DNA from 4 places in the Bradyrhizobium sp. CCGB12 genome. Region 1 is predicted to be linked to each of the others. Evidence: riboswitches for the same ligand, from Rfam matches in the RefSeq annotation. Region 1 holds a riboswitch; each other region holds the start of a gene.
The links. Region 1 has a riboswitch for cobalamin ahead of NLM27_RS18720 (energy-coupling factor ABC transporter permease). Riboswitches for the same ligand answer to the same signal wherever they lie in the genome.

Region 1 (7,615 bases):
ATCCGGCGCACGGGCGGCCACCGGGCGGCGAGAGCTTTGAAGATCAGGTCGCGCGCGTCCGGCTGGGTCTGTCACGGATCGGAGCCGGACCAGCAACGCTCGTCGTGCATTCCGGCACGATCCGCGCTGCACTCTGCATCGCGCTGGATCTGACACCGCAAGGGGCCTTGCGCTTCGTGATCGATCCGCTGTCGCTGACCCGGATCGACCGGCTCGCGAGCGGCTGGCGCGTCGTGTCGGTCAATCAGCGCGCGGCTTGATGCGTATCAGGCCGGCCGGTCCGGCACATTGGCCTGCGCGAAGGTTGCCATGCCGTTGTGGAGGCTGCAGGCGAGGCGCACCAGCGGCAATGCGATCGCGGCGCCCGATCCCTCGCCGAGCCTGAGATCGAGGCTGATCAACGGCTGCACGTTCAGCGCACGCAGCACCAGCCGATGCCCCTGCTCTGCCGATTGATGCGACGGCAACAGGAACGGCCGGCACGAGGGATTGAGACGTACGGCTACGAGCGCTGCGACCGACACGATGAAGCCATCGATCAATACGGGGATGCGGCGCTGTGCGGCCGCAATGATGGCGCCTGAGATCGCCGCGATCTCCAAACCGCCGATGGCACACAGGATCTGCTCCGGCGTCGCTCCCGCAACGCCATGCCGCGCGATTGCAGCATCAATCACGCGCGCCTTATGCACGCGGCCGGCCGCGTCGATGCCGGTACCGCTGCCCGCGATCTCCTCGGCGTTGATGCCGAGCAGGCTTGCTGCAATCGCCGCCGCCGTCGTGGTGTTGCCGATGCCCATCTCTCCGAAGATCAGGAGATCGGGCTGATGGGCCTCCGCGCGCGCGACGGCGCGCCGACCGGTTTCGAAGGCGAATGCCAACTCGGCAGGTGTGAGCGCGGCTTCGACGCTGAAATCGCGCGTGCCACGACGCGGCTTGTCGGTAACGACGCCCGCCATCTCCGCCTCGGCCAGCGTACCGGCATCGACGACTTCGAGGTTCGAGCTAAGCTCACGCGCCAGCACCGAGATCGCAGCACCGCCCGAGGCAAAATTCGCCATCATCGCGATGGTCACGGCTTGCGGATAGGCCGACACGCCCTGCGCGACGATGCCGTGATCACCGGCGAACACGATGATCGGCACGCGCGCGGCGCGGGGCTGCTCCGTCGCCTGCAGGCCCGCAAGCTCGATGGCGAGCTGCTCGAGCCGGCCGAGAGCGCCGGTCGGCTTGGTCAATTGCGCCTGCCGCCCGATCGCTGCCTCGCGATGATGCGCGGAGATCTCAGGGCATTTCTGGGTGACCCATTCGGGGAGCATGCTGCCTCGCTTACATCAGGCGCTTGAGAATGTAGCTGTCCATGATCCAGCCATGCCGCTCGCGCGCCTCTTGCCGCAGGGCGACGATGCGCGGGCCGACTTCGGCGAGCGGACCAGACATGATGATCTGATCGGGCATGCCGAGATAGGCGCCCCACCAGATGTGGAGCCCGGCCGGATCGAGCGACTGGAACGCCGCGCCGCCGTCGAGCATCACCACCACGGTGTCGACGCCCTGCGGCCAGCCGCCTTCGCGCAGGCGGCGGCCTGTCGTGACCAGGAACGGCTCGCCGATGTCGTTGAGCGGCAGCGCATGCGCCGCGCACAACGCCTGGATCGAGGTGATCCCGGGCACGACCTCTATATCAGGCAACGGATTGAGCCGCCGTGCGATGCGCAGCGAGGAATCGTAAAGCGATGGATCGCCCCAGATCAACAGCGCGACCTTGCCGTTACCTTCGAGATGATTCGCGATCGTTTGCGACCAGGTCGCGGCCACGGCATCGTGCCAATCGTCCACGCCCTTGCGGTAATCCGTCTCGCCCGCATCGCGCACGGGAAGATCGAACTCGGCGATCCGCGTGCTCGCGCTGGTGAGCACGTCCGCGCAGATCGTTCGCCGCAGATCCGCAAGATCGGATTTCGCCGTCCCCTTGCGGGGGATCAGGACGAGATCGGCGGCGTTGATGGCACGGATCGCGGCGCGCGTGAGCTGCCCGGGATCGCCGCAACCGATGCCTATCAGGGAGAGCGTGAGCATCGCGAGCGCGAAGGACGGCCGCACCGTCCTTCGCTGGTCTCTTATGCCGCGTTGTGCAGGCGCGGCGTGACGAGGCCGGGCGCGGTGACACCGCGCAGCGATTTCGCCAGCGCCAGCACCGCGAGATCGGCGAGCGGCTCGATCACGATCACCAGCGCATAGGACGCGGCGAACGTCGCGATGTTGGCGAGGTTCGTCATAGCAAAGCCGGAGCCATAGAGCGCCCAGAACGCCACCCAGGCGATCACGCCGGCCTGGTAGGTCGTCGAAAGCGCCAAAGCCTGACGATACCTCAAATCGACATAGGCGGTGTTGCGCGGAATGATCCGCGTGGCGATCGCCTGGATCGCGAATAGCGGCACCAGCAGCGTCGTGACGTTCATGCCATATTGCGGGATGTCGGCGGGCTCGAAGAACACGCCCTGAAGCAGCAGGCCGAACGCAAGGCCGAGGGCCGCCGGCGCCGCACCGAACAACAGGAATAGCGTCGAACCGAGAATGAAGTGCACTTCGGAGACGCCGACCGGGAAGTGCGGCAGGATCTCGAAGAACACGAACACGAGGGCCGTGGTAGCCAGCGTCCGCACGGCGAGCGAGCCGATGCCCTGCTCGCGCACGGTCTCGACCGCAAGCTTGAGCGCAACGCCGCCTGCGGCGATGCCGGTTGCGTAACTCAGCACGAGCTTGGCGCCCGTCACGATTCCGGGTTCGATATGCATGGCTCAGATCCTTCCTGCCGTCACACCCGACGGCCTTGGCCTCAAAACGTGCAGGGCCGGTCTCCTGGCTCGCGGTTCACTGGGGATCTCCGGCCTTCCCGTGCCTTGCGGCCCAGTGGCGGTTCGGAGCCCCTCACCGCTTACAGTCGCGGGGGCGGCTGGGGTTTTGGGCGCCGCAACTGGGTCCGCCCATCCCCATTCCCGATTATGCTCCGGCGCTTTGCGCCGCGTCGAGCACCATGCCTCTCCTGTGTGCCTCTTTCGCCAGCCGGGCGTCAAGGGGCGAAGGGCGACCGCGGCCATCATGACGGATAATCCCCCGCCAGCGCCCCGAACAGGATGACGGCGGCCGTAGAAGCGGCGCCGCCGCGCGCAAGCTGCTCGGCGAGTTCGGCAATGGTGGTACGGACCAGCCGCTCGTCGGAACGGCCGAGAGATTCCGCGAACAGCGCCGGCGTATCAGCGGCGAGGCCATGTTCGATTAATTTCGCGGCAAGCGCCGGAAAGGTGCGCCGGCCCATATAGACCACGGTCGTTGCCTCCGGGTCCGCCAGCGCCGCCCAATTCAGGTTTGGCGGCAGTTCGCCGGTAACGTCGGCTCCTGTCACGAACTGCACCCGCCGCGAGGTGTGGCGCCGGGTCAGGGGAATGCCGGCTTGCGCGGCGGCAACGCAGGCCGAGGTGACGCCGGGAATGATCTCGTAGCCGATGCCGGCCTCCCGCAGCGTCTCCAGTTCCTCCTCGAGCCGGCCGAAAATGCCGGCATCGCCGGACTTGAGGCGCACCAGACGCGCACCTGTCGCGGCATAGTCGACCAAAAGGCGGTTCACGTGGTGTTGCTTGGTCGAGGGCCGCCCTGCCCGTTTGCCCACTGCGACGAGATTGGCGCCGGGCCGGGCGAGGTCAAGAATCGCGCCGGAGGCAAGGTCGTCATAGAGCACGACGTCGGCCTCGCGCAGCCGCGCAGCCCCCTTCACCGTGAGCAGCTCTGGATCGCCGGGGCCGGCGGAGATGAAAGTGACGAAGCCGCTCACCGGTCCTCCGCGATCAGATGGAAGAACGTGCCGGTGGCGTGGCCCCGTCGCGAGCCGGTCTCGGCGATGACCGCGCCGGTTGCGTCGTGCACGACCGCCAGCGGCGTATCGGGCTGCGCGAGGATGGTCGAATAATGAAACTCGTGGCCACGCAGCCGCGCGCCGACCTGATGCCCCGGGATCGGCGCGGCCAATTCGGCAAGACGATAGCCCAGATGCATGCGGCGCTTGGCAAAGCTGGTCTCCAGACCGAGCAGCCCCGCCATCTCATGGCTGATACCGTCGGCGTCGGTCAAAGCAGCACCCAGCACCATATAGCCCCCGCATTCGCCATGCACGGGCCGCGTCTCGGCAAAAGCACGCAGGCCGCTGCGGAAGCGTGCATTGGCCGCGATCTTGCCGGCATGAAGCTCGGGATAGCCGCCGGGCAGCCAGCAGACGTCAGCGCTTGCGTCGGGCGCTTCATCGGCCAGCGGCGAGAACGGCAAGATCTCGGCGCCGGCCCCCCGCCAGGCTTCCAGCATATGCGGATAGACGAAGGAGAACGCGGCATCGCGGGCCAGCGCGATGCGCTGGCCGGGCGGCATCACGTTGAGACCATTCGCGGCAGGCTGCGGCGACCAGCTTGCAGCGAAGCGCAGCACCGCATCGAGATCGACATGCTCGGCGACGAAGCGCGCGGCCTCGTCGATCAGCTTGCCGATCTCCGCCTGCTCCTCGGCCTGCACCAGGCCGAGATGCCGCTTCGGCAGGCTGATCTCGGCGTGGCGCGGCAGTGCGCCGAACACGGCAATGCCGGCATCATCAAGCGCACGCCGCACGAGATCCTCGTGACGCGGGCTAGCGACGCGATTGAGCACGACGCCGGCAAGGCGCACCCCGGCGCGATAATCGCGCAAGCCCGCGGCAATCGCGGCCGCCGTCTGCGCCTGTCCCGAGGGATCGATCACCAGCACCACCGGCCAACCCAGCATCTCCGCGATGTCGGCGGTGGCGCCGGTGCCGGAGACACCGCGCGCGGCGACGCCGTCGAACAGACCCATCGAGCCCTCGGCCAGCACGACGTCGGCATCCGCGCCGCGGCTGACGAGATGCGCGATGCCCCCGCGGTCCATCGCCCAGCTATCGACATTGACGGACGCGCGTCCCGTGGCCGCGGCGTGAAAAGCGGGATCGATATAGTCGGGGCCGCTCTTGAAGCACTGCACGTTCAATCCGCGATTGCGCCAGGCGCGCGCGAGCGCCAGCGTCAGCGTTGTCTTGCCGACGCCAGAGGCAGGTGCGGAGATGACGAGGCCGGCCGCCATCACGACACCTCCGGAAAGCGCGGCTCGGTGCCGACAGGCCGATAGCGGCGGTCATAGTCGGCGGCATAGAGGCGGCTCTCGTCGAAATCCGCAGCGCCAAGCGTCTTGCCGACCAGGATCAGCGCCGTGCGCTCCATCTCGCTCCCCACGGCGGCATCGAGCGTGCCGAGGGTCGCGCGGACGATGCGCTGGTCCGGCCAGCTCGCGCGCCAGACGATCGCAACCGGGCAGTCCGCGCCATAATGCGGCGTGAGCTCGGCGACGACCTTGTCGAGCAGATGGATGGACAGATGGATCGCGAGCACTGCGCCGGTGGCGGCGAAGGCAGCGAGCTTCTCGCCTTCAGGCATCGCGCTGGCGCGACCTGGTGTGCGTGTCAGCACCACGGTTTGGACGAGGCCGGGCAGCGTCAGCTCGGTTTCCAGCGCGGCCGCAGCAGCAGCGAAAGATGGCACGCCCGGCGTCACGGTGTAGGGAATGCCGAGCGCGCGCAGGCGACGAAGCTGCTCGCCCATCGCCGACCAGACCGAGAGATCGCCGGAATGCAGCCGCGCGACATCCTTGCCTTCCGCATGCGCGGCGGCGATCTCCGTGATGATCTCGTCGAGCGACATCGGTGCAGTGTTGACGATGCGCGCCCCTCGCGGGCAATGCGCCAGCACGCCCTCCGGCACCAGCGATCCCGCATAGAGGCAGACCGGAGAAGCCGCGATCAGGTCGCGTCCGCGCAGTGTCAGCAAATCGGGAGCACCGGGTCCGGCGCCGATGAAATGCACCGTCATGTGCCGTCTCCTTCGGCGATCGCCGCAGTCGCGGTGCGATCCTGCGAGACCACCCGTGTCGCAATCAGCCGCGCGCGAGGGCCGGCCGCCGCGAGCGCCGCGGCCTCGGCAACCGAGCCGGTGGCGAACTTTTCCGTGACGAGCTTGGACTGCGTCGGCGTGTCGATGCCGGCCAGCAAATTCGCCGGGACCGCCTTGATCGGCAGGCCGCATTCGCGCGCGAGCTGCTTTAGCGCTTCGGCGTCGGCCTTGTCGCTGACGGTCGCCACCGCCGCAAGGCCGTCGGTGCCGCCGGCGGCCAGAAGCGCCTCGCGCAATGAGGCCAGCGTTGCATCTTTTCTGAATCCGAGCCCGGCAACCTTCATCGGACCGCACTCCATTGCACCACAGGCCGTGCCGCTTCCCAGGACCTGTAGCGGCCGAGCGGAGCGGCATGCGCGATCTCCACCCGCATCAGCTCACCGCCGTGACGCTGGTGCAGCTCGCCGAGCAGCGCTTCCGTCTCCAACGTGACTGCATGGGCGACCAACCGCGCACCCGGCGCGAGTTGCGACCAGACGGTATCGAACATCGCGTGATCGAGACCGCCACCAATGAAGACAGCGTCCGGCGCGTCCAGTGCAGCCAGAGCGCCGGGCGCCCGCCCCGTGACGATACTGATCCGATGCGTCAATCCGAACGCGGCGGCATTGCTGCGAATGTTCGCGACACGATCCTCGCGCGCTTCGATCGCAATGGCTGTCCCGCCGCACAGCGCCCACTCGACCGAGATCGCCCCCGAGCCCGCGCCGATGTCCCACAACCGTTCGCCGGGTCGGGGCGCCAGCGCCGAGAGCGCGAGCGCGCGCACCGGCCGCTTGGTGATCTGACCGTCGTGGACGAAGGAATCGTCCAAAAGTCCCGAACTGCGGGGCATGCCCTGCCCGCCCTTCGCCTCGACGGCTACTGCAATCAGGTTTCCAGCGAGGTCGTCCGCAAAGCCATCGGCACGATGTTCCCTGATGCTTTCGCGTGGCCCGCCGAGCGCCGCCAGAGTCCAGAAGTTCGAGGCTCCCCATCCATGCTCGCTCATCCATTTTGCGAGATCACTGGCCGCCTTCCCGTCGCGCACCAGGCAAATGATGCGCGCGCCCGGTGCAAGGTGCGGCACGAGACGCTCGAACGGCGCAGCGTGGAGGCCAAGGCAGGCAACGGCTTCGAGGCGCCAGCCCAGCCGCGCGGCCGCAAGCGAAAATGTCGACGGCGCCGAATGCGCGATCCACTCGCTTGTCTCGAGCTTCTCGGCAAGGATAGCTCCGGCGCCGTACCAGAAGGGATCGCCAGAGGCGAGCACCGCTGTTGGCCGGCCACGGCAGCTCAGCACGATATCCGCGTCGAACGGCACCGGCCACGGACGGCCGCGACCGCCGACCTCCGCAAGCGCCAGATGACGTTCGCCGCCGAAGACGGTTTCTGCCTTGGCAAGCGCCTTTCGACTTGCCTCCGATAGCCCCGCAAGGCCATCTTCCCCGATACCGATGATGGTCAGCCAGGGATCAGCCAAGGAATCATCCATGATTCGCGCCCTCATTCTGGGCGGAACTGCCGATGCGAGCCTGCTCGCCGCGGAGATCGCGCGCGCCGGCATCGATGCCGTCTATTCCTATGGTGGCCGTACCCGCACGCCGGCCGATCAGCCGCTGCCGACCCGCATC
Region 2 (7,615 bases), 220 kb from region 1:
ACACAGAGTCCCCAAAGGACGCGAACCGGGCGCCTTGGGTTTGCCGTAACATTCCCGCAAGACGTCTCGATGCCGCCCCGGCCGGGTGCTTGAACGCTTTCGAAGCAAGCCGCAAGGGTTCCAGGTGCGCCAGATCATACCACCGCATTGGAAGCAGAAGATCCGGAATTTCCTCCTGGATCTCGATGCGCGCATCGACTCCTCGCTGTTCTCCTCGGCCAAGGGCATCCGCGAGCTCTACGAGCGCTACTCTACCTTCATGGACCGGTTCTATGTCGGACGCTGGAAGCGCTGGGTGTTCATCGAGCCGCTGTCGGAAGCCGCAACCCTCGGCCTTGGCGGCCTGGTCGTGATGCTCACGCTCGCCATCCCCGCCTTCCGCGAGACCGCGGACGAGGACTGGCTGAAGAAGTCCGATCTCGCCGTGACCTTCCTCGACCGCTACGGCAACCCGATCGGCAGCCGCGGCATCAAGCACAACGACTCGATCCCGCTGGAAGATTTTCCTGATGTGCTGATCAAGGCGACGCTGGCGACCGAGGACCGCCGCTTTTACGACCATTTCGGCATCGACATCGCCGGCACGGCGCGCGCGCTCGTCACCAACGCCCAGGCCGGCGGCGTCCGCCAGGGCGGCTCGTCGATCACGCAGCAGCTCGCCAAGAACCTGTTCCTGAGCAACGAGCGCACCATCGAGCGCAAGGTCAACGAAGCCTTCCTCGCGATCTGGCTGGAATGGCGTCTGACCAAGAACGAGATCCTCAAGCTCTACCTCGACCGCGCCTATATGGGTGGCGGCACCTTCGGCGTCGACGGCGCGGCGCATTTCTACTTCAACAAGTCGGCACGCGACGTCACCTTGGCGGAAGCAGCGATGCTCGCCGGCCTGTTCAAGGCCCCGACCAAATACGCCCCCCACATCAACCTGCCCGCCGCCCGCGCCCGCGCCAACGTCGTGCTCGACAACCTCGTCGATGCCGGCTTCATGACCGAGGGCCAGGTGTTCGGCGCCCGCCGCAACCCGGCCTTCGCGGTCGACCGCCGCGACGAGGCGTCGCCGAACTATTATCTCGACTACGCCTTCGACGAGATGCGCAAGCTGGTCGACACCTTCCCGAAGTCCTACACCGAGCGCGTCTTCGTGGTCCGCCTCGCCATGGACGCCAATGTGCAGAAGGCGGCAGAAGACGCGATCGAGAACCAGCTGCGCCAGTTCGGCCGCGACTATCACGCGACGCAGGCCGCAACCGTGGTCTCCGATCTCGACGGCGGCATCCGTGCCATGGTCGGCGGCCGCGACTACGGCGCCAGCCAGTTCAACCGCGCCACCGACGCCTACCGCCAGCCCGGCTCCTCGTTCAAGCCTTACGTCTATACGACCGCGCTTCTGAACGGCTTCACGCCGAACTCGATCGTGGTCGACGGCCCGGTCTGCATCGGCAATTGGTGCCCGCAGAATTATGGCCATTCCTATTCCGGCTCGGTGACGCTGACGCAGGCGATCACGCGCTCGATCAACGTCGTGCCGGTGAAGCTGTCGATCGCGATCGGCCAGAAGGAGCAGCCGAAGGCGCCGAACCCGGCCAAGATCGGCCGCGCCAAGATCGTCGAGGTCGCGCGCCGCTTCGGCCTCAAGGCGCCGCTGCCTGATACGCCGTCGCTGCCGATCGGCTCTGACGAAGTCACCGTGCTCGAGCACGCGGTCGCCTATGCGACGTTCCCGAACCGCGGCAAGGCGGTGACGCCGCATTCCGTGCTGGAGGTGCGCACCGGCGCCGGCGACCTGGTCTGGCGCTGGGACCGCGACGGCCCGAAACCGCGGCAGGCGATCCCCGCCTCTGTGGCCGCCGACATGGCGGGCATGATGAGCCACGTCGTCAGCGAAGGCACCGCGCGCCGCGCTGCCCTCGACGGCATTCCGACCGCGGGCAAGACCGGCACCACCAATGCGTATCGCGACGCCTGGTTCGTCGGCTACACCGGCAATTTCACCTGCGCGGTCTGGTACGGCAACGACGACTACTCGCCGACCAACCGCATGACCGGCGGCTCACTGCCGGCGCAGACCTGGCACGACATCATGCTCGCGGCGCATCAGGGCGTCGAGGTCCGGGAAATCCCCGGCATCGGCATGGGCCAGAAGCTGCCGCCGCAGCATGTCGGCAACACGCAGGCCAATGCGGCGCCGAAGGTGCCGGAGACCAAGCCCGGTCCGCCGCCCGTGCTGACCAAGCGCGGCGCCGACATCCTGGTGCGCGTCGAGAAGCTGCTGGATGATGCGGCCAAGACTGCGAACAAATCGTCGGCCGCCGACATCAACCCGGCCAAGCCGTCCTCGTCAACGAGTGCGCTCGCCTTCCCGCAGAATTATGCGGAAGAGAACGCCAACGCCTCCGCCCCGCGCAAGAACTGATCGAAACCCGTGCGGCTGATCCTGATCACATTGACGGCCCTTCTGCTCGCGAGCGTGGTCGGCGTCGGCGCGACCTGGATGACGACGACGCGCGGCACCGAGATCGGCACGCTGACCATCGGCGCCTGGACCGCGCGGCCGCGCACCGGCACCGCCGACGTCGATCCCTATTCGCGCGCCACCATCGTGCGCAACGGCGAGCTGCCGATCGGCACCGGCGACGGCGTCGCCTTCACCGCGACGGCCGACGACAAGAAGAAGGCGCTCGACGGCCGCTGCGACGTGATCGTCTCCGGCGTGACGCCGCCGGCGCGGTTCTGGACGCTGACGCTCTACGACCGCAAGGGCCACCTCGTCGCCAACTCGCTGCAGCGCTACGGCTTCACCAGCCAGGAGATCGTGCGGCAATCCGACGGCTCGTTCGAGATCCGCATCGCCTCGCGCTCGCGCGCCGGCAACTGGCTGCCGACCGGCGGCATCGAGCGCTACGCCCTGATGCTGCGCCTCTACGACACCCCGGTCGGGGTCGCCACGCGTACCCAGCGCGATGCGCCGATGCCCACCATCAGCACGGTGGGCTGCTCATGATCCGCCTGCTGTTCACCATCGTCGCCGGCATCGTTCTGGGCCTCGTGGTCCATCTCGTCAGCGTGCTGGCGCTGCCACGGATCGCGACGCAGGATGCCTATTCGCGGCTGACGCCGATGACGAAGCTCAACGGCGTCACCCAGCTTCCCCTCGCCGATCCGCAGACCTCACCGATGCCGTTCATGGACCCGGCCTTTGCGCTCGCGATCTGCCGCTACGACCTCACGGGCGGGCCGCTCAAGCTCACGGTGCCCGTCAGCCAGGCCTACACCTCGGTGTCGTTCTACACCCGCAACGAGATCGCCTATTACGCCATCAACGACCGCTCGGCGGGCCGCAAGGTGATCGAGCTCGACCTGATGACGGAAGCGCAGCACAACGAGCTGCCCGAGGACGAAGAGGTCACCGCGGCCGACCGGCTGATCATCGATTCCCCAAGCACGACGGGCCTGATCGTGATGAAGGCGCTCGCCGCCGAGCCGGGCCTCATGCCGCAGGCCCAGGCCACGCTTCAAGCCGCAACCTGCGCGCCGCAGACCGAAGCGCCCGCCAAGGCCGAAGCGCCGCGCGGCCGCCGCTGAGCAGGCCGCTTCGGCGGCGCAACAACAAAAACATGAAAAACAACCCCATGCACAGTAGCGAGGGCGTTGAAATCATTGCGCTCTTCGGTTGACGATCAGAAGCAGCCGGGCCGCGCGCCTTCGCCCCTTTGACACGTCGGGCAAAACACCGGCATATTGGCATCATCGAGAGTTTGTCACACCCGCGCGGGAAGCCGTCCGCCGCGGGTGTTTTCATGGTGGTGTCAACGATTCGTTTGAAGTGAGACACGGATTTCTACGTCGGCCCGTGCGGGTCGAGCAAAACTGCAACACAGTGCCGCCATCAGACGACCCGCCGGCTAAAGTCTCCGCGCGAATGTTGACGCGTATAGTGCCAGATGCCAGTTTCGTGATCGGTAGTGTCCGCGAGGACAATCCAAGGGAATGCGGTGCGTCCGTTACGGCGGGCAATTCCGCGGCTGCCCCCGCAACTGTAGGCGGATAGCCGACGGCCAAACGAACCACTGGAGCCCCGAATTGGGCCTCTGGGAAGGCGGTCGAAGGCGATGACCCGCGAGCCAGGAAACCTGCTGCCAGCCATGAGTCACGCGCGAACGCATTGGGCGGGGTGCCCCGATGTCGGAGGAGTAGCCAGCGCATCTGCCGCCTAGGGCGAAGGCAGATGACAAAGGCAACCGCGGTGACAGTTTGTTTGCGTCGCCGCAGAGCATTGTCGTGCAATATCATTTCGTTTCTGGCATTGCGCCGGAGTTTTCGCGTGTTCGTATCGGTATCTCTCAGGGCTTCGCAGGCCAAATTCGGGGCGCTACACCTGCCCTGCTCGCCTTAGCTCTTTCGACATCGCTGTCCTCAGTGGCGACGGCACAGACTGCGGCTCCCGGTGCCTCCCAGGAGGTCGGACCGGTGATCGTCTCACCGGCCATGTCCAAGCCGGCTCCCGCCGTCAGCCCTGGCAATCAATGGTCGCGGACCGCGCGACGCGTCCCGGCGCGTAACCGTAGTGGTGCAGTGGTCGCGGCTCCGGCGGCGCAGCCGTCAAGCGGCCCGGTGCAGACGCCGCTCAACACGGCCGCCGTTACCGATGTCGGCTCTCGGCTCGGGATCACGGCGCGGGAAATGCCCGCGACCGTCGAGGTCATCAGCCAGCAGACGATGCAGGATCAGGGCATCAGGACCACGACCGAGGTCGCCAAGGCTGCGGTCGGCGTCACCGGCGGCGATGCGCCCGGCGCGCCCGCGATCTTCTCGATGCGCGGCTTTTCCGGTGACCAGCTCAGCACGCTCTACAACGGCATCCCGATCGGGCCCTCGACCATGACCGGCCGCCCCATGGATGTGGCAGGCCTCCAGCAGGTCGAGATCATCAAAGGGCCGGACTCGCTGGTGGCGGGCCTCGGCGCGACCGGCGGCGCAATCAACTATGTCACCAAGGCGCCGCACACTGGCCCGATCGTCAACGACGCCTTCACCTCCTACGATTCCTTCAACGGCTACCGCGCCGGCTACGGCTCCGGCGGCAGCACGCTGATCAACGGACTCGATTATCGCTTCGACATCAGCCATTTCAACGACAAGAGCTTCATCGACGATGCCTATTCGAAGCTGAGCAATGTCTCCGGGCAGTTGAACTATCGCGTCAACGACAGCCTGAAGGTCTGGGGCGCGGCCGAGTACAGGCAGGACAAGGACCGTTTCTACTGGGGAACGCCGATCGTGCCGGCGAACGCGCCGGGCGTTGTGCCGACATCGGGGATCGTCTCCGGGACCTGGAGCAATTACTACCTCGGCGGCGGCACGCCTGTTACGCCCACCATCGACGCGCGCACGCTGACGACGAATTACAACGTGCTCGACAATCGTAGCGGAGCGGGCGAGCTCTGGCTGCGGTCAGGCTTTCAATGGGACATCACCAACAACGTCTCGCTGAAGAGCCAGGTTTACGGCTATGACGCCCATCGGCACTGGTTCAACAACGAGATCACGTCGTTCGACCAGACCGTCGGCAATTTTGCCGGCGCGCAGAGCATTTATCGTGAGCGCCTAGCGCTGGATCACGCACAGCGGCTCTACGGCAACATCACCGACCTGACTATCAATTCCGATATCGGCGGCATGGACAATCGTTTCGTCGCAACCGTGGCCGCGAGCAACAACCAGTTCAACGTCTCGCAGGACACGCTGTTCTTCAGCGATTACGTCGATTTGCTTAATCCGGACCGCGGTCTTTATGGTCCACGAAGCGACGAGAAGATCTACACCCGCGTCAACACCGCCTCGCTGTCGTTCGAGGACCGGCTCAAGCTGACATCGACCTTCGCGCTTATCGGCGGCATTCGCTTCGAGGACATCAAGCTAGACCGCACGCGCTACTCCCCCGACGGCGTGCTGCGCACCGACCGCGGCTATCCGTTCTCGAAAGTGTTCAATCCCGTCACCGGCCGCGTCGGCTACACCTGGGAGGTTACCCCGGGCGTCATGCTTTACAGCCAGTATGCGACGGCGGCCGACCCGACGGTCGCCAACATCTTCATCCTCGCGCCACAGGTGCCGTTGCTGCTGACGACGTCGCGAACCTACGAGACCGGCGTGAAAGTGCAGTCGGCTGACAAGCGCACCGAGTTCACCGCGTCCGCGTTCGATATCGAGCGCAAGAACGTCTACGTCCCCGAAAGCGGCATCGTCTTCAACGTCGCCGGCAAGATCGCCTCCAAGGGCATCGAGCTCGCCGCAGCGACCAATCCGTTCGGCGGGCTGAAGCTGTGGGGCAATGTCGCCTTCGTGCAGTCGCGCTTCGTCGACTTCAGTTACGTCGACGGCAACGGAGTGTTCCAGTCCTACTCCGGCAATACGCCGCCCAATGTTCCGAACTTCGTCGCCAATGCCGGTGCGTCCTACCGCTTCGAGACGGCCTTACCGGTGGAGATCGGTGCGTCCATGCGCCATGTCGGCGACCGCTTCAACTACCAGGACAATCTGGTTGTCATGAATGCCTACACGACCTTCGATGCGTTTGCGTTCGTCGACATTCCAAAGTCATATTTCACGGGTGTCGAGAAGACGCGGATCAGTTTCCGCGTGAGAAACCTGACCAACAAGCTCTACGCGGCGTGGGGCGATCCCGGATACACCGACCAGATCATTCTCGGTGCGCCCCGCAGCTACGAGGTGGCAGCGTCGTTCAAGTGGTAGTGGTAGCGCGCAGCCGGCAAGGCGCGCGCGATCCGATCTTCATGCGGGATCCTCGCCTTTGAGCGATGGCCCGCCGGCGCCGCGCACCCGATATGAGCGAGTGACCGACACAGACACGCCAGACTGCATCTCTGCCTGGCGGATCGCGTCTCGTTCGAAGCCAAAATGAGACTACTATTTTGTCGCTCGGCACCGATTGACTCGATAATTAGTTTACACTAATCATAAGCTACAACTAATTATCTCTCTTGCTACTGGAGGACCCGCAGGCATGACCGGCGCCGCGCGGGGTAGCTATGGCTAAAGACAGCGCGCAACTGGCTGCTCTCGGCGATCCTACTCGCAGGCAGATATTCGAACTGGTGGGCGCCCGGCCTCGCACAGTCGTTGAAATCACGCGCGAGCTGACCGTCTCACAATCGGCCGTATCACAGCATCTCAAGGTTCTGCGCGAATCCCGCCTGGTTCGTGCTGAGCCGAAGGGTGCCAGCAACGTCTATCACATTGATCCAGCAGGGCTCGGCCAGATGCGCGCGTGGCTCGACAGATTCTGGAGCCACACGCTGGCAGCTTACAAAGAAGCCGTAGAAAAACCACGGGAGAACCAGCAATGAACGCACGTATATCGGCTGCGCCTATCAAACAGTCTATCGTCGTCGAGGCGCCCATCGAGCGCGCGTTCAAGGTCTTCACCGAAGACTTCGGAAGCTTCAAGCCGCGCGAGCACAATCTGCTCGCTGTTCCCATCGCAGAGACCGTGTTCGAACCTCACGTGGGCGGACACATCTATGATCGAGGTATTGACGGCAGCGAATGCCGCTGGGCGCGTGTGCTGGCCTTTGAACCGCCCCATCGCGTGCTT
Region 3 (7,615 bases), 4.6 Mb from region 1:
ACGCGTTTGCGCGGAGATCAAGCTCGACAACCTAAGGCGCGATGACGGTTCACCTGATCTCATCGCGCCTTGGACTGACGCCGCGCAGGCGCTCCCCTACGCCGTCGTGCCGTCGATCGAGCGGCGGATCACCCGCTGCACCTCCGCATTCGACAGAAACAGATCATGGTTGATGATGCCCCAGCCTTCCTGGGAGGCATCGATCACGCGCACACCGAGCCGCGCGATGACGGCCTTCTCGGCGGCGCCGACCCTGGTCATTCCACCTGCAATTTGTCCCGACAGTGCGAGCGCGCGATCGTTCGTCGAAGCGATCACGACGATCTTGCCGGCAAGCGGACCGATGCGGTGGATCGCCGACGTGAACACGTCCATGTCGATGTCGGGCGAGGCAAACACGACAGCGCCGATCTTGCTCGTAACCGTGTCGCCGTATCGCGCATAGAGCTGACGCAGGCTTTCGAGTGTCAGCATGGTTCCCATGCTGTGCGCAACGATGTGCACGCGGCCGCCGCTTGGCGCCGACACCAGCGCAGAAAGCACACGTTCGAAATCGTCGCGAGACCACATCGCGCTGTCGCGGTCATAGGCATAGTCGAACAGTCCCGCCTTGGAGGGCCAGGAGAACGCCATGGTCCGGCCGCGGAACTTGATCCCATCGGAGAGATGGGCGGCATCCAGCACGGCCGTCTCGAATGTCTGCTTGAAGCCGTGCACATAGATCAGCACGTCTCCTCCGCCGGCCTGCGCGGCGAGATCGCCAGCGTCGGCCGACACCGGTTCGATCCGATCAAGGCGCCAATCGCCGAGTCCAACCGAGGCGAGAGAAAGACGGCTCTCGTCCGGCGCCACCAGCCTGGCTCGCGCGACCGTCATGCTGGTCGCGCGTTCCGGCCCGAACCAGGGTTTCGTGCGGCCGCCGTTGACGGGCTTGCGCGTGGTGGTGACAAGCAATGTGGGGTCGACGGAGAGCGACGATGCGTCGAAGCGCGCGCCGGTCGCGCCCAAGCCGGCGCAACCGCCGAGCGCGAGAGCGCTCCCTGCCGACAAAAGTCCGCCGAGGAGAGCGCGGCGCGAAACGGAATAATTGGAGTCGCGTTGCAGAAGACGTCGGACGATCACGCGGAACCTTTGGGAACTTTGCCCACCGTAAGCCGCCCCGCCTAGCTCAGTGAATGACAATGGGGGCGAGAAGACGGCGGAGCAGCTTCGCGGTCGGTTGCATGTTCCTGGCGTCCGCGTTCCTGCCGCGGAACTACGAGCGATGCAGCGAAGTTCCGTAACTGACTGCGTCGGAGCAAGCGCCTGAACGGGCGGGTCGCGGGAGAGGAATGGTCGTTCGGCGAATCGCTGGAGAGTAACGGGCACTGTACGAAGCGGATTTGCTTCAACTGCGCAGATAACGCCAGCCGACGACGACACCGCTCACCGAAACGATGGTCCCAAGGATCGACAGCAGCCACACCACGATGTCCCAGGCCGGGCGATACACCAGCAGCAATCGAAAATCGAAACTGTGCAGCGCGTTGAACAGCCAGCGATATGTGCGCCGGCTGCTGTCCACGCGGCCAATGATGTCGCCCGTGACAGGGCTGATGTGAAACCATGTTCTCGCGTCATCATCAAACACGGCGCGCAGCACCGGCAATTCGCGGTCGTGATGATGTGCATACCAATAGGCGTCGTATTCCCTGAGGGTTAACCGTTCCACGATGCGCGCTGTCGGCAACAATTTTGTTGCGGCAGTCCAGAGGCGATCCTGCGGAAGTGTTGCCGATTGGCCCGACGTCACATCCAGAGGTCTTTGCGTGCCATCACGCGACGCGGCGATCATCATCGCGCTGCCATCAAGCCAGACAAAGCGCGCTTCGACCACGGCGGATTGCGGCGTTGGCAGCTTCGTCGCAATCGTCGGCGCATCATGGCCGGCATAGCGTTGCAGCACCTCGCGCGCCGTGTTGCGGCTTGCGAAATATTCGCCGGGATTGAGCGAAAGCCAACCGGAGAATGTCCAGGTCAGCACGAAGATACCCGCGATCAGGCCGGTGATGTGGTGCCATGCCATCCAGCCACGATAAGGCGTGATCCTGCCGCTCGCATAGCGCCGCTTCAGGCGTACGCGAAGGATGCCGATCCAGATGCCGGTGACGCCGATGATCAGGCAGATACCGGAGATCCAAAGCACGACCAGCCGCCACAGCGGCCCATCTTTGCGCAGCACGGTCGGATAGATCCAGTGCGGGATCGAGCCGAGCCAGTTCCAGACGCGTTCGGTGTGGTTGGTGTCGAGCGCGATCTCGCCGGAGCGTGAGGAGACATAGAGCTTGGTACCGGCATTGTCGCCGAGCGTAATGATGTAAAGCGGTCGCAGCGGATCGTAGCGGGCCGTCACGCTCCATTGGTCCCGATCGATGAGTTCTTCGAGCTGCGGCGATGTACTTGCGGGATGATGTTGTGCGACCGCAAGCGCCTGCTGTTCGGAAACACCGGTGATGTCCCGGCCATCGGCTGCAGAGATCGCCCGCCGCTTGCCGTCCCAGCCGGCTATCCGATACACCGGCTCGTCGGCCAGCATGGAAAGCCGAAGATCGCGCGGATAGCGCGTGGCGCCCGCCGTCTTCATCGCGTCGTCCGGCGACAACGCCACTTTCTCCCATTCAATATCAGGAAGCGCTGCCAGCCTTTCCTTGTCGGAAAGGCCGGGAAAAGCGACGTACATCATCACCACGCCGGAAACGAACCACATGGCGAAAAACAGGCAGGTGACGATGCCGACCCAGCGGTGGCCGATGTATAGCCACCGCCGAAGTGTGCGTTTCAGGGTTCGTGCCACGCTCAGAACTTCACGTTGACCGCGAGCTGCGCAGTGCGTGGCATGCCGAGCAGCCACTGAGTGGTGCCGCCCGACATCGTGTACACCTCGTCGAAGAGATTGTAGATGCGGAACGACACGGTGGTGTTGAGATCAGGCTTCCATTGCACGCCGGCATTGACAATGTTGTAGGCCGGGCGTGTCACCGTGTTGGCATTGTCCGCATAAGTCCTGCCGACGATCTGTACGCCCGCGTTGGCCGACCAGTTCGGTGCAAAAGCCCAGGTCGCCCAGATATTGGAGACGTTCTGCGGTACATTGACAGGTACGTTACCGGCATAATTCGCACTTCCGCCGCCGACCGCCTGCACGAAGTCATCGTACTTCGCGCGCAGGAAGGCGGTATTGGCATCGATTCGCCAACCATAATCGAGCAGGAAGCCGACCGATGCTTCGACGCCGCGCGATGATTGCTGGCCGACCTGGACGGTCAGCGAAGGAATGTTGGGGTCGCGTGCCAGCAAGTTGTTCTTCACGATCTCATAGCCGGCCAGAGTCCATTCGCCGCGGCCGCCCCAGAACGATTGCTTAACACCAATTTCGATCTGTCTGCCGGTGGCCAGGTCGAAGCTCTTGTTTGCGGAGGACAGTGAGATGAGCCCTCCGACCGGATCGACCGCGGTGGCGTACTGGCCATAGAAAGCGAGATCCTTGACCGGTGTATAGACCGCTCCGGCGCGCCAGGTTGTCGAGGAGAACGATTTCTCGAAGTGGTTGGCCGGCGAGACATAGTCAGTGCGCGTGATTGTCGGTTCGTCCTGGCGGATGCCGGCAATCAAGGACAGTTGCTCGGTGACCGACAGCCTGTTCTCGGCAAATAGCGCATACTGGTTAGTCACACTGCCGTAACCCGGAATTGTGGCGTTTGGGCTGTTGAATACGCCCGGAACGAAATTGAACGGGTTGACGGACGACGAGCCGCCGTAGGGTGAATTGTTGGTGTGGGTAAAATTGATGCTGTTGACGTCGAAGCCTGCGACGAACTCATTGGCCATACCAAGGACATGCCCGCGGAATTTCGCATCCATGCGATTGCCGACCTGCTGCTGATCGTGAAAAATCTCGATGTAGCTGCTTCGGTTGATGAGGCCAGTGGCGGGGTTATAGGCGTAGCTTTCGACGTCCTTCCAGTGCCGCTTGGAGTTAAGATAGTAAAGTGTGTTCTGAACCGAAATTCCGTCGGCGATCTGCCATTCGGTCTTCACCTGATTCCAGCTGTCCTGGTAGCGGATGTGGCTGTCGCTGACGTTGTAATTCTTGAAACGTAGCGATTCGTCGAGCCTGCCGTTGATCAGCGGCGTGCCGAAGTAGCGCGAAGGGTCGCGGTCACCGTAGTCCGTAGACAGCGTCCAGGTGACGTCTTCGCTCTGCTTGATCTGGACCACGGCATGAAGCGCGACATTCGAGGTGTTGTCGCGATCGACCCAGCCATCCGACATGTTGCCGGAGGCGGTGATCCGATAGGCGACGTTCTCGCTGACCGGACCGCCACTGTCCACGGCAATTCGCCGCGTCGTGTTGCTGTCCAGCGAGACCTCGGCTTGGTTGCGGGAGATCCACAACGGCAGTTTTGAAACCACGTTGATGGCGCCGCCGACCGCGCCCGCGCCGTACAACACCGATGCAGGGCCGCGCAGCACCTCGATGCGCTCGGTCGACCAAGTGTCGAACGGAAAGGTCACCGTCCCGGCGCCGATATAGAGCTGGGTGCCATCATACAGCGTCATGACGGAGCCGAGGCCCGTGAAGCCGCGGGTATTGAACGAGACGCCGCCATTGCCCGGTGCCGGGCTCGCCGTGAAGCCGGTGGCGTTTTGCGTTACCGCGTCGACGATGTTCTGTTGGCCGCGCTCGGCGATGGTTTCAGCGGAGATCACCTCCACGCTGGCCGGAGTCTGCAGTCGTGTGAGGCCGAGCCGGCTGCCCGCCGTGGTCGCGCCGGTGAGGTTGAGCGTCGGCGCGGCGAAGACAGGTCCAGTCGGCGCGGAAATCGGTGTATCGGTGTTGGCAGCCATGTTGTGCTGCTGGCGCGAACGCGCGGCGCGGGCGGCAGCAGAACTGCGTCGGGTGCTGCGGGTACTCGGCGGCGTTGCCGGCGGCTGCACCACCACGGGGTCGAGCATCTGGACCGGACTTGCGGACTGTGCCCAGCCGTCTGTCGACAACACGAAACAGGAGAATGCAACTGAACGGAGCAACGCGCGGCGATGCCGTGGCGCGAAGATGGTACGGGAGGTCATCAATAGGACTCGCGATAACGTGGCACGTCACCGCGAACGCAGTCTGGCCACTGCCCCAAGAGGACGGCAGCCCAACACCCACCAGGACACCCCGCCCAATGTGCTCGCGTGTGACCACGACTGACGGCAGGTCTCCTGGCTCGCGGGTCGTTACCTGTCGCCGCCTTCCCAGGCCCGCAGGCCCAGTGGCGTTTGGCGAAGGCTCACCGCTTACAGTTGCGGGGGCAGCCACGGCGTTGGGGGATCCCCGCACCGTATTCCCTATTGATCTCCCGAAGGAGAACCGTCGCAGGCACCCTAGTTTTATTTGCAAAGGGCTGTCAACTAGCCGTCCCGAGACAGATCAACGCGCCGCACCGTCATCGGCCCGACGTGCCGATCGCTCAGCGTTCGTCCGGCAGCTCGACTCAGCGTCAGTCCCTTCTCGCAAAAATATTCCACTTTACCGAAATTCGGATTTGTCGTATGTGTCGCCCGTCCCGGCCCACCAAAGGGGCGGTCGTACGTCGTCACGAACGCGGGCTGGGATTGCGGTGGACGCGGGCGGCGTTGAAGGCGGGCTGTGGCGTGCAGGGCGAGATGAACCTCGTGAGCATGGCACGTCCTGCGAAGACGGACGGCGCCTGTGCCCTGCGAAGCCTCTTGGCGAAGCAGGGTCGTCCGCGTACGGCGAAACCGTGTGGTCCTGGCCGTCGTTGCTACGGTCAAGCCTTGGCGAAGGCGTCATCGCGTCAACCGGCGCGGTGTCGTGAATTTCGCAGGGGTGAGGGAGGCCAGAAGGAACTCGGCTCCCGGGAGAGCGCGGCATAGGCCGTCAAACCATCGCGCAGGGAAGGCCTGGTCTCGGCTGCCCTGTGTCTCCCCTGTGCACTGCGTGTGCATTCGTTCAGCGCAGGGGTCTTATGGGTGCCAGCCGGCGCCCGGTCTTCCCTGCGCCCTTTCTGGCGAGAGGGTGTGAAGAGGAGAGCGCAGCTCGGGCAGAACATGCCGCGAGGACGCGACGGCGTGTCTGCGAATTGCCTGCCAAATGACCTTCCGTGCGAGCATGATGCATCGGCCTCGGTGGAGGTGGTCGTTCCTTCCAGAATCTGCCTTGATGCGACTTCAGCGCGGAGGAGTGTGGAATGAGCAGCTTGGTGATCTCTGGTGGCCGGGTGGTGGATCCCGCGAGCGGGATGGACGCCATCGGCGACGTGGCGGTTGTGGACGGCAAGATCGCCGCGGTTGGCTCCTCGCTCGGCGGCGCGGAGCGGGTCATCGACGCCACCGGCCTCGTGGTCGCGCCCGGCTTCATCGATCTGCACGCGCATGGCCAGTCGATCCCGGCCGACCGCATGCAGGCGTTCGACGGCGTGACGACCACGCTCGATCTCGAGGCCGGTGTGCTGCCGGTCGGGTCCTGGTATGAGCGGCAGGCGAGGAAAGGGCGCGTGCTGAACTACGGCGCCGCCACCAACTGGGCCTTTGCGCGCATCGGCGCGATGACGGGCTCAAATGCGGAGAGCTCGCTGGAGGCGTTCGGCAACGCCATGCGCGACCGCCGCTGGATGGACAACGTCGCGACCGATGCCGAGGTCGCGGGCATCCTCGAGCGCCTCGGGCGGGGCCTGAACGAAGGCGGCATCGGCATCGGCATCTTGAACGCCTATGCGCCGGGCGCCGGCGTGCAGGAGCTGACGGCGGTCTGCCAGTTGGCTGCGGCCAAGGACGTCCCGACCTTCACCCACGTCGCCTTCATGTCGCGTATCGACCCCGAAAGCGCGGTGGAAGCCTATATCCGGCTGATCGGCTATGCCGGCGCCACCGGCGCGCACATGCATATCTGCCATTTCAACTCGTCGAGCAAGACCGACATTGCGCGCTGCCGCGTGCTGGTCGAGAAGGCGCAGGCGCAGGGCCTGCCCATCACGGTCGAGGCCTATCCCTACGGCACCGGCTCGACCGTGCTGGCGGCGGCGTTCTTCAGCGATCCCAAATTCGTCGAGCGCAACGGCACCGGCTACGATTCCGTGCAGCGCGTGACTGACGGTTACCGTTTCCACGACCGTGAGGAGCTCTTGAAGGCGCAGGCCGAAGAGCCCTCCTCGCTGGTGCTCTGGCACATCCTCGACACCGAGCATAATGCGCATCACCGCGACCTGCTCGACATGTCGGTGCTCTATCCCGGCGGTGCCATCGCGTCCGATGCGATGCCGTGGACGACGTCGGACGGCAAGACCTACACCGGCGATGCCTGGCCGCTGCCTGACGATGCCACCTCGCATCCGCGCTCGGCCGGCTGCTTCACGAAGTTCATCCGCGAATGGGTACGCGAGCGCAAGGCCGTGTCGCTGCTCGAAGGCGTGCGCAAATGCGCGCTGATCCCGGCGGAAATCCTCTCGCAGAGCACGCCCGCGATGCGCGCCAAGGGCAGGCTTGCGAAGGACGCCGATGCCGACATCGTCGTGTTCGACTACGAAAAGCTCTCGGACCGCGCGACCTTCACGGCGATGAACCGTCCCTC
Region 4 (7,615 bases), 1.5 Mb from region 1:
CAGTCATAGTCTTTGTCGGCGAGCACGGCATCGCCGCTCTGGCCATCGAGCAGTGCGGGCGCCTGGGTGATGTTATTAACCTGTCCAACCGTGACGATGAAGCGCAGCGGATGGCCGAGCGCATCGGCCAGCATGTGGATCTTGGTCAGTCCGCCTCGGGAGCGCCCCAGCGCCCGATCTTTGGCCCCCTTTTCCGCTCGTCGCCTGCTGATGGGCACGAACGATGGTGCTGTCGATCATCAGATACTGGTTGTCATGACCGGGGGACAGAGCAGAGAACACGCGCTCCCAGACACCAGCATGGCACCAGCGGTTGAAGCGCTGATGCACCGTTCTCCACTTGCCGTACCGCTCCGGCAGGTCGCACCAGTGGGCGCCCGACCGCAAAACCCACAAACATCCGTTGACGAACGGACGGTTCTCCGCAGCTGACCGTCTCGATCGCCAGCTTCCCCAGGCAGAAGCGGCGAAATCCTCGCCCATTGCGCCTTGGTCAGCTCATATCGCCTCCATCATCCGCACCGTGTCGAATCACGGTGCTCTATGAATCAGCTATCAACCGATTGGGAATCCTGAATGTCGATCGGCCCTAGGCGGGAGCATCGTTGCCAGTGATGCGCAGCCGGCTAGCTATGATCCGACGGTCACCCTCAATGACGAGCGTCGCGTGTTCGTCAAAATCGGCGCCAGCGAGGAATTGCCGTCGCCGAGTTCGCGCCTCTGGTGTGCCGCGGCATTTGTAGTGCGAGACCAGCGTCGACCGCCGTCCTACCGCACGCCGCGGAAGGAGCTCGATGTCCGCCCCGTGACAAGATCCCGTTCACGTGAAGGCGTAGTGCTTTTCAGTCGGTCTAATGATCGCGAAGCGCCGGGTTTTTCTCGTGAACGGAAGGGTAAAGTTCGATCCGCAGAGATCAGGTTGCCGCTCGTAGCTCCCGGGCAGCTGCGACCATGTTAACCAAGGCCGGACGCACTTCCTCCCACTTTCGGGTTTTCAGGCCGCAATCGGGATTAATCCATAGTTGAGAGTCGGAGAGCTGTTGGCGCGCGAGCGTCAGGAGGTGTTTCATCTCGGCCGTATCAGGAACGCGCGGCGAATGGATGTCATAGACGCCCGGACCGATCTGATTTGGGTACTTGTAGCTCCTGAAGGCGTCCAGCAGTTCCATCTTCGATCGCGACGTCTCGATCGAAATGACGTCGGCATCCATATCCGCGATAGCATCAATGATGTCGTTAAATTCGGAATAACACATATGAGTATGAATCTGCGTTTCGTCTGCAACGACTGAAGAGCAAATGCGAAAGCTGTCTACGGCCCAATCGAGATAGCTTTTCCACTGTGACTTGCGCAGCGGCAATCCTTCACGCAACGCCGCCTCGTCTATCTGAATGATTTTTGCTCCGGCGTTCTGAAGGTCGGCCACCTCGTCCCGGATCGCGAGCGCGATCTGTACGCAAGCCTTGCTCCGGGGGATATCATCACGAACAAACGACCAGTTCAGAATGGTCACCGGCCCAGTTAACATTGCCTTCACCGGCTTCTCGGTCATCGACTGCGCATAGCGCCACCAGTCGACCGTCATCGGCCTCGGACGGGAGACGTCTCCAAACAGAATCGGCGGACGGACGTAGCGTGAGCCATAGGACTGAACCCAGCCGTGTTTCGTGAAGGCGAAGCCCGATAGCTTCTCACCGAAATACTGCACCATGTCATTTCGCTCGAACTCGCCATGCACGAGCACATCGAGCCCTATGTCGTCCTGCCATCTCACTGCACGCGCCGTTTCCGCTTTGAGAAACTGCTCGTACTGCGCGTCACTCAACGTTCCCTGCGCGTGGGACGCACGGGCACGACGAATCTCCGCAGTCTGCGGGAATGATCCAATCGTCGTCGTTGGGTACGCTGGGAAGGCGAATCGCGCGCGCTGAAGCTCGACACGCTCAGCGTACGGCCTGTCGCGGCGACGCATTGTTTGGCCAATCGTCGTCATACGTCGGGTGACATCGGCGTTGTGAATCTTAGACGACTTCTCGCGAGCCACGGCCGCCCGTTTGGAAGCCGCAAGGCGGCGAGATACATGGGCATGATTGCCGGCGAGCGCACTTCCCAATGTGGCCAGTTCCTTGATTTTCTGGACCGAGAACGACAGCCAACTCTTTACATCGAAATCGAGATCGCTTTCGAGCTCCAGGTCGACTGGGACATGAAGCAGCGAACATGAAGGAGCGATCTCGACGCGGTCATGACCCAGCTTTGCGATAGTGGGCGCCAGCTTGTTGAACAAGTCCGGCAGATTGGAGCGCCAGACATTTCGCCCATCAATGACTCCAAGTGAGAGAACGAGATCGCTCCGGGCTATGGCGGCGATGAGGCTCAACTGATCTGAGCCCCGAACCAGGTCGACGTGAACGCCAGCCACGGGCAAGGCCAAGGCTGTATCGAGATTGTCGCCGAGGCTCCCGAAATAGGTAGCCAGCATGATTTTGAGGCCGGGTACCTGCTTTGCGAAATGGGTATATGCCCGCCGCAATGAGCCGCGTGATGCTTCGTCTAGGTCAAGGACTAGGCAGGGCTCGTCGAGCTGAACCCATTCCGCACCTCGCGCGGCTAGTTCACGAAGGACATCGACATAGACCGGTAGAAGCTGGTCCAGCAGCAACAGTGGATTGAACGCTGGATCTGCGCTCTTGCCGAGTTTCAGGAAGGTGACGGGTCCAACCAGCACGGAGCGCGTCTGGTATCCAAGGCTCTTTGCCTCCTCGTATTCCTCAATCGGCTTACGCGAGGAAAGCTTGAAGGTTTGGTCCTTGCGAAGTTCCGGGACCATGTAATGGTAGTTGGTGTCGAACCACTTTGTCATTTCCTGCGCTGCCGCGCCGTGTCGATGATCGGCATGCCCACGATCTGCATATTCTTCTGCGCCGCGCGCCATGGCGAAGTAGGTCTTGAGTGACACCGGCCCTGCCACCCAACCGTAAACGTCGGGAATCGCGCCGACCATCACGCTGGTATCGAGCACATGGTCATAGAGCGAGAAGTCGTTCGAAGGAATGACGGTCGCGCCGAGCGACTTTTGCCGGGCCCAGTTGGCGAGACGAAGTCCGGCCGCAGCCTCCAAGAGCTGCGCTTCGCTTGACTTACCGGCCCAGTAGCTCTCAACCGCGAATTTGAGTTCGCGGCGCGGACCGATGCGCGGCATACCCAGCGTTGCAACGCGAACTGAAATGTTGGACATCGCTTCAACCCCATGTTTGGAGGCGAGGCGAAGGTGGATGCGCGCAGGTACAGGCCGCCGCAGTGGCAACTGCTTGACGCACCACCGGGACACCCCGCCCGTGGACGAAATCGTTGCCGGGGCAGGTCTCCTGGCTCGCGGATCATCGCTGCTGTCCGGCCTTCCCGAAGCCAACCGGCCTCAGTGACAATATTGGACAGCGGCTCGCCGCTTACAGTTGCGGGGGCAGCGCCGGCATCACACCGGCTTCCCTCTTAGCTCCGGATCAAGCGAGACCCAGAGAACCTCGGACGGAATCAACTTCCTGCAAAACAATCGTTTCGTCAACCCTTCAACATCGCGGCCGCATCCTCCTGGCCGATTGGACACACGCCAAATGGGGAGACATCTGATCCGAGCCGCAACGCATGGCCAAGCCTCGTGACGTCCGCCCGAGTGGATTGTAAATATCTGCCGACCATTTGTGCGCGCGCGGGCTTCACACGTCTCCGGTACCGTTTGCCATCGGCTGGCTGCTGGCGACCGCCAGATCATGGTCGCGAAGTGTGGTCATCGGAAACAGTGGGTGCGCAGGCAGAGGCGTCTGGTCTTCGACTTCGGAGTCTCGATCAATTCGGGGCGTCGCGACGCGGCTTATCCGACGAAGCCGTGGAGGACCTTTTAAAAGAGCGTTCCGGCGCGAATCTGAGGCGGCATGTGCCTGCTGGGCGATTTCATCTCACTTTGACGGAACGGCAATGAAGCCTGGCGCGCTCTGTCGGACTGGGGGCAGGGCGTTGTGGCGATCTCGTGTCGAAAAGCCGTGATGCTATCGAGAGCGTCGCGAAGTACACATAGCATTTGATCAGAACGCGACGGAATGTTGCGATCACTACGAGGGAGAGTGTTTGCGCCGAGCGCATCTCGGACGGAGTCGCGTTGCGGCAAACCAGATTATGTAAAGGTACGGAGCACCGGCGTCGCATTTGTTGCATGCACAGCGCCATAAAGAGTAAGTTGTAAATCGCGATCATTGGCGCGGCCGTGCGGAAGCAACGCGAACTGATGGCATCTTTGTTGGGAGCGAAGATCGAGAGTGGCTGTTCAAGTTCGCCAAAGAGTATGACGTGCTAGTGCGGCCGCCCAAAACTGGTAGCGTGCATGAAGTGGCGCGAGCCAGACCTAAGCCCAGAGTTCTAGTGCTCCGCAGCTTCCCGACAGAGCCTCGAGCGGGTCGCCGACGACGGCGAGGTTGGCGCCCTGGCTCACGACCGCGGAACTGACCGGTGATCAGACTTCCGCCGCTAGCTGGTCGCGCCCTCGGTTTGTGCCCTCCGACCGGAATTGGATGGTGAACCAGTCGCTTAATCGACCGTTTGCTGGCTACGTACGCACCTTCTTCCAAGAGGCGTGAAGCCTTGGCATCCGGAAAAGCGGCGCGTCGACCAACTCGGGCCTTGAGGCCGCTAGCAGTTTGGCAGCTTCACGGACATCCGGGCTGCAAGTTTTGAAGAGCATTTCAGTGAAAGAGCATCGCGACTGCCCGCCATATCCCAGCCCAGAGCAGCGCATTAAAAAGGAGCGCTGCAATCAGCCCGTAGTTCCAAACCCTCCTCGGTCGCGAATCATTGCCATGTGATCTGCAATAGGCGGTGTTGCGTTTGAGCGTCGGTTGTCTCATGGGGCAGCGTTCTTCCTACACTGATCAAGAGCCATGGCGACATATGCTGCTGAGTTGGCTCCAGCGAGACCTGCGTCGCATTGGCGGCTACGGTCATCATCGGCAATCGGCATGCCATGCGAAGAACGTCACAGCGCTGAGAAAAGCGGCGTCTGAGCCGGCCGGCAGAGTGATTTAGCTACGCCATTGTCGGGTTATCGACATAGACGTCCTAAGCCGGACATCACCGACACGAGAAGGCGTCCTTTCAAACAGAAGTATGCCTGCACGGCTTAGCTTCTCCTCATTCGCTGGGAGCTATCGGCCGAAAGGCGCTCAAGCAATGCGGCAATGTTTAAGGATGTTCTCGCAGCTTGATGGCGGCTGGGCGAGAAGTCTGCTGGTGAGACATTCCAGGAAGGTGTCCTCGAGCGCCAAAGGCTGCAGGACATTCTTGGTCAAGGCTCCGTAGCACGGCGCACTTGTTCAGCATCACATCAGTTGTCCCCCGTCAGGTATTCGAGCATCCTATTGCAAGCCCCCTCAGCCGTGGCGAACGTTCGGAAGGGCGAACCACCGATTTTTATGGCGCCACGGCTATCGCCAAGCGGTCGCCACGACGCCACATAGCCGGAACGTCCGTGAAAGCCGGGGCCGGTCGGGGTCGCATAGGTGATCACAAATGAGAAACTACGGCCAGTTGCGCTCCATACTTCCAGGTGCTCGACGGCTCGGTGAAATTGAAGGGTCATCGCCAGTCGTTCACCTGTAGTTGGGAGCTCCACGCCAGAATGAAATGGACCGTGTTGTGGGGCCGTAGAGATCGCCACTGCCGCCTCGGATATATCGGTAAGTGACGCTTGCGTCGTGCATCGGCGATCGCTGCAGGATAAGTCAACGTTCGAACTCAATCACACTCGACAGGTTAGTCGACGCTCCTGCGAGAATCGGGCCAGTTGCAGTATTGCCCCTCAAAGATATAGCCGCGCTCAATTTGAGCATGCCAAGCAAGTTACAGTCTGAGGCCGGGCGAACGCATCAACAGCCGGCTATACCCGGCCGAGCGTTGGCTATTAGAGCGATCAGTTGCGGTTAAACACTTCTTGTGAATACTCAACGCGCGGTCTTGTCACACTGCAGCGCGGTGCCGAAATCCAACGGCTTTACTACTGATCTGCGCGCAATCTTGCGCCACATTACTCTGGACACGGTTGGCGATCGGAGACGATAAACTTGGAGGGATGCGTTTCCAGAGCGACTCATGAGTTACTGCGCGGGGTCGCGACGAGTCGGTCGGACAAGAAGTTAAAGCTGAGGCGATCCTCCCTATCCTGGAAAGTCTCGCGTCAAGGCAGAGCAAATCTTCAAGGAGCTAGTGACTGTCTGCACAGACGATGGAAGCGCTCGTCGGCACCAAGCGTAAAATATTCGTGGCGCCACACAGATGACTTATTGTCACTGTTTCAGGCTCGGGGGGGCAGCGAGGGCATTCGAACGACCAACTTACATTGGGAGGCACGATCGATGAGCTATCATCGTGTTTGCGACCAAACTGGGTGAGGGGACCAGATAGGAGTTCCGTTGCTACCAATTACGTTGCCAGGTCTTGAATGGACCAGGGATGGTTAGCGACATAATGTAGCGTCTCTCTCTACTACTGAACCGGTAGGCGCTCGTCGGTCACGCTCATTGTATGACAAAAGCCCCATCAAGCTCACGCTGTCGTGCAGCAACTGGCACCTGACAGCAGGCGATGTGGCGCAAACGTGCAAGCACCGTCTCGGTGTGACGATGAGAGGCTTCGTGGAATGTGGAGAGAAGCCATCAGAGTTCGATAGACGTCATTGGAGTGGGTGATGATCGACATCAACCACTCTTAGCTGGTGGTTTAAGATGCGTCGGTATCCCGGGCGATAGTGCCTGAGTTTGGGGCTGAGGCGCAGCCGGAGCCTCTTGGTAAGATGGCGAATAACGTCATCTATGCGGGATTCAACGATATGCGCCGACCAAAGGAGCGAGTGTGCGATCGCAGATCATAGAAAAGCTTGAGACGGGGCGCATACGATCTGGCCGACTTGCGAGTGCTCCTGGATCAGGTCCTTGTGGCCATTTTCTTGTGCAAGGGCCCTGTGGCTGTAAGCTCAACATCACCGCACTGGTCCGCCCAGGCTGGGAGCATGTCTCCGTCTCGACGCCACGGCGTTGTCCAAATTGGGACGAGATGTGTTTCGTTAAGGACCTGTTTTGGGACGAAGAGGAATGTGTGATGCAGCTGCATCCGCCCCATTCGCAATACGTGAATAACAGTCGGTACTGCCTGCATCTTTGGAAGCCCATTAATCGGGATATTCCGATGCCGCCACCCGGCTTCGTAGGCATCGTTGGGTTGGGACCTTCCGAGGCAGCTATCTTGCTTGCACAGATGCAGGCGCGATCGTGATGTGCTGGAGAGATAATCCAGTGCGCAATTCTGCTTCGCGTAACACCTCCGCCAATCCATACGCAAAGCAAACGCTTTTGATGGAAGTACAGGCAGGCGTCGATTGGCTCGATGTCGCCGATTAGTCGGCACGTCGCCTTGCAATTGTGGCATTGCATTGGCCGCGGTTGGGCTGGCCTCACGTTCACGCGCCACTGACACATCATGCCTGTCGAGCTGCGGCTTCAGCATGCCGGTGATTGACCTTGATCGGGATAGATGGGGTGGATCGACCATTTGAGTTGCGCGCTGGCGGGT

Region 2: another riboswitch for cobalamin. It lies ahead of NLM27_RS19600 (TonB-dependent receptor domain-containing protein); the one in region 1 lies ahead of NLM27_RS18720 (energy-coupling factor ABC transporter permease).
Region 3: another riboswitch for cobalamin. It lies ahead of NLM27_RS39365 (TonB-dependent siderophore receptor); the one in region 1 lies ahead of NLM27_RS18720 (energy-coupling factor ABC transporter permease).
Region 4: another riboswitch for cobalamin. It lies ahead of metE (5-methyltetrahydropteroyltriglutamate--homocysteine S-methyltransferase); the one in region 1 lies ahead of NLM27_RS18720 (energy-coupling factor ABC transporter permease).

The regions. Positions count from the first base shown of each region.
Region 1 is NZ_JANADO010000001.1:3,951,505-3,959,119, forward strand. Features, by position in the region: gene NLM27_RS18705 (histidine phosphatase family protein) at 1-260, shown strand, start outside; gene cobT (nicotinate-nucleotide--dimethylbenzimidazole phosphoribosyltransferase) at 267-1,319, opposite strand; gene cobF (precorrin-6A synthase (deacetylating)) at 1,330-2,079, opposite strand; gene NLM27_RS18720 (energy-coupling factor ABC transporter permease) at 2,121-2,798, opposite strand; cobalamin riboswitch at 2,835-3,055, opposite strand; gene cobA (uroporphyrinogen-III C-methyltransferase) at 3,101-3,832, opposite strand; gene NLM27_RS18730 (cobyrinate a,c-diamide synthase) at 3,829-5,139, opposite strand; gene cobM (precorrin-4 C(11)-methyltransferase) at 5,139-5,921, opposite strand; gene NLM27_RS18740 (cobalamin biosynthesis protein) at 5,918-6,286, opposite strand; gene cbiE (precorrin-6y C5,15-methyltransferase (decarboxylating) subunit CbiE) at 6,283-7,464, opposite strand; gene NLM27_RS18750 (cobalt-precorrin-6A reductase) at 7,475-7,615, shown strand, end outside.
Region 2 is NZ_JANADO010000001.1:4,167,971-4,175,585, forward strand. Features, by position in the region: gene NLM27_RS19585 (transglycosylase domain-containing protein) at 125-2,413, shown strand; gene NLM27_RS19590 (DUF1214 domain-containing protein) at 2,423-3,001, shown strand; gene NLM27_RS19595 (DUF1254 domain-containing protein) at 2,998-3,582, shown strand; cobalamin riboswitch at 3,944-4,153, shown strand; gene NLM27_RS19600 (TonB-dependent receptor domain-containing protein) at 4,468-6,753, shown strand; gene NLM27_RS19605 (helix-turn-helix transcriptional regulator) at 7,050-7,367, shown strand; gene NLM27_RS19610 (SRPBCC family protein) at 7,364-7,615, shown strand, end outside.
Region 3 is NZ_JANADO010000001.1:8,545,058-8,552,672, forward strand. Features, by position in the region: gene NLM27_RS39355 (alpha/beta fold hydrolase) at 97-1,122, opposite strand; gene NLM27_RS39360 (PepSY domain-containing protein) at 1,388-2,833, opposite strand; gene NLM27_RS39365 (TonB-dependent siderophore receptor) at 2,836-5,112, opposite strand; cobalamin riboswitch at 5,220-5,415, opposite strand; gene NLM27_RS39370 (amidohydrolase family protein) at 6,237-7,615, shown strand, end outside.
Region 4 is NZ_JANADO010000001.1:5,489,135-5,496,749, reverse strand. Features, by position in the region: gene NLM27_RS44045 (transposase) at 1-170, opposite strand, end outside; gene NLM27_RS44040 (transposase) at 76-483, opposite strand; gene metE (5-methyltetrahydropteroyltriglutamate--homocysteine S-methyltransferase) at 915-3,239, opposite strand; cobalamin riboswitch at 3,342-3,534, opposite strand.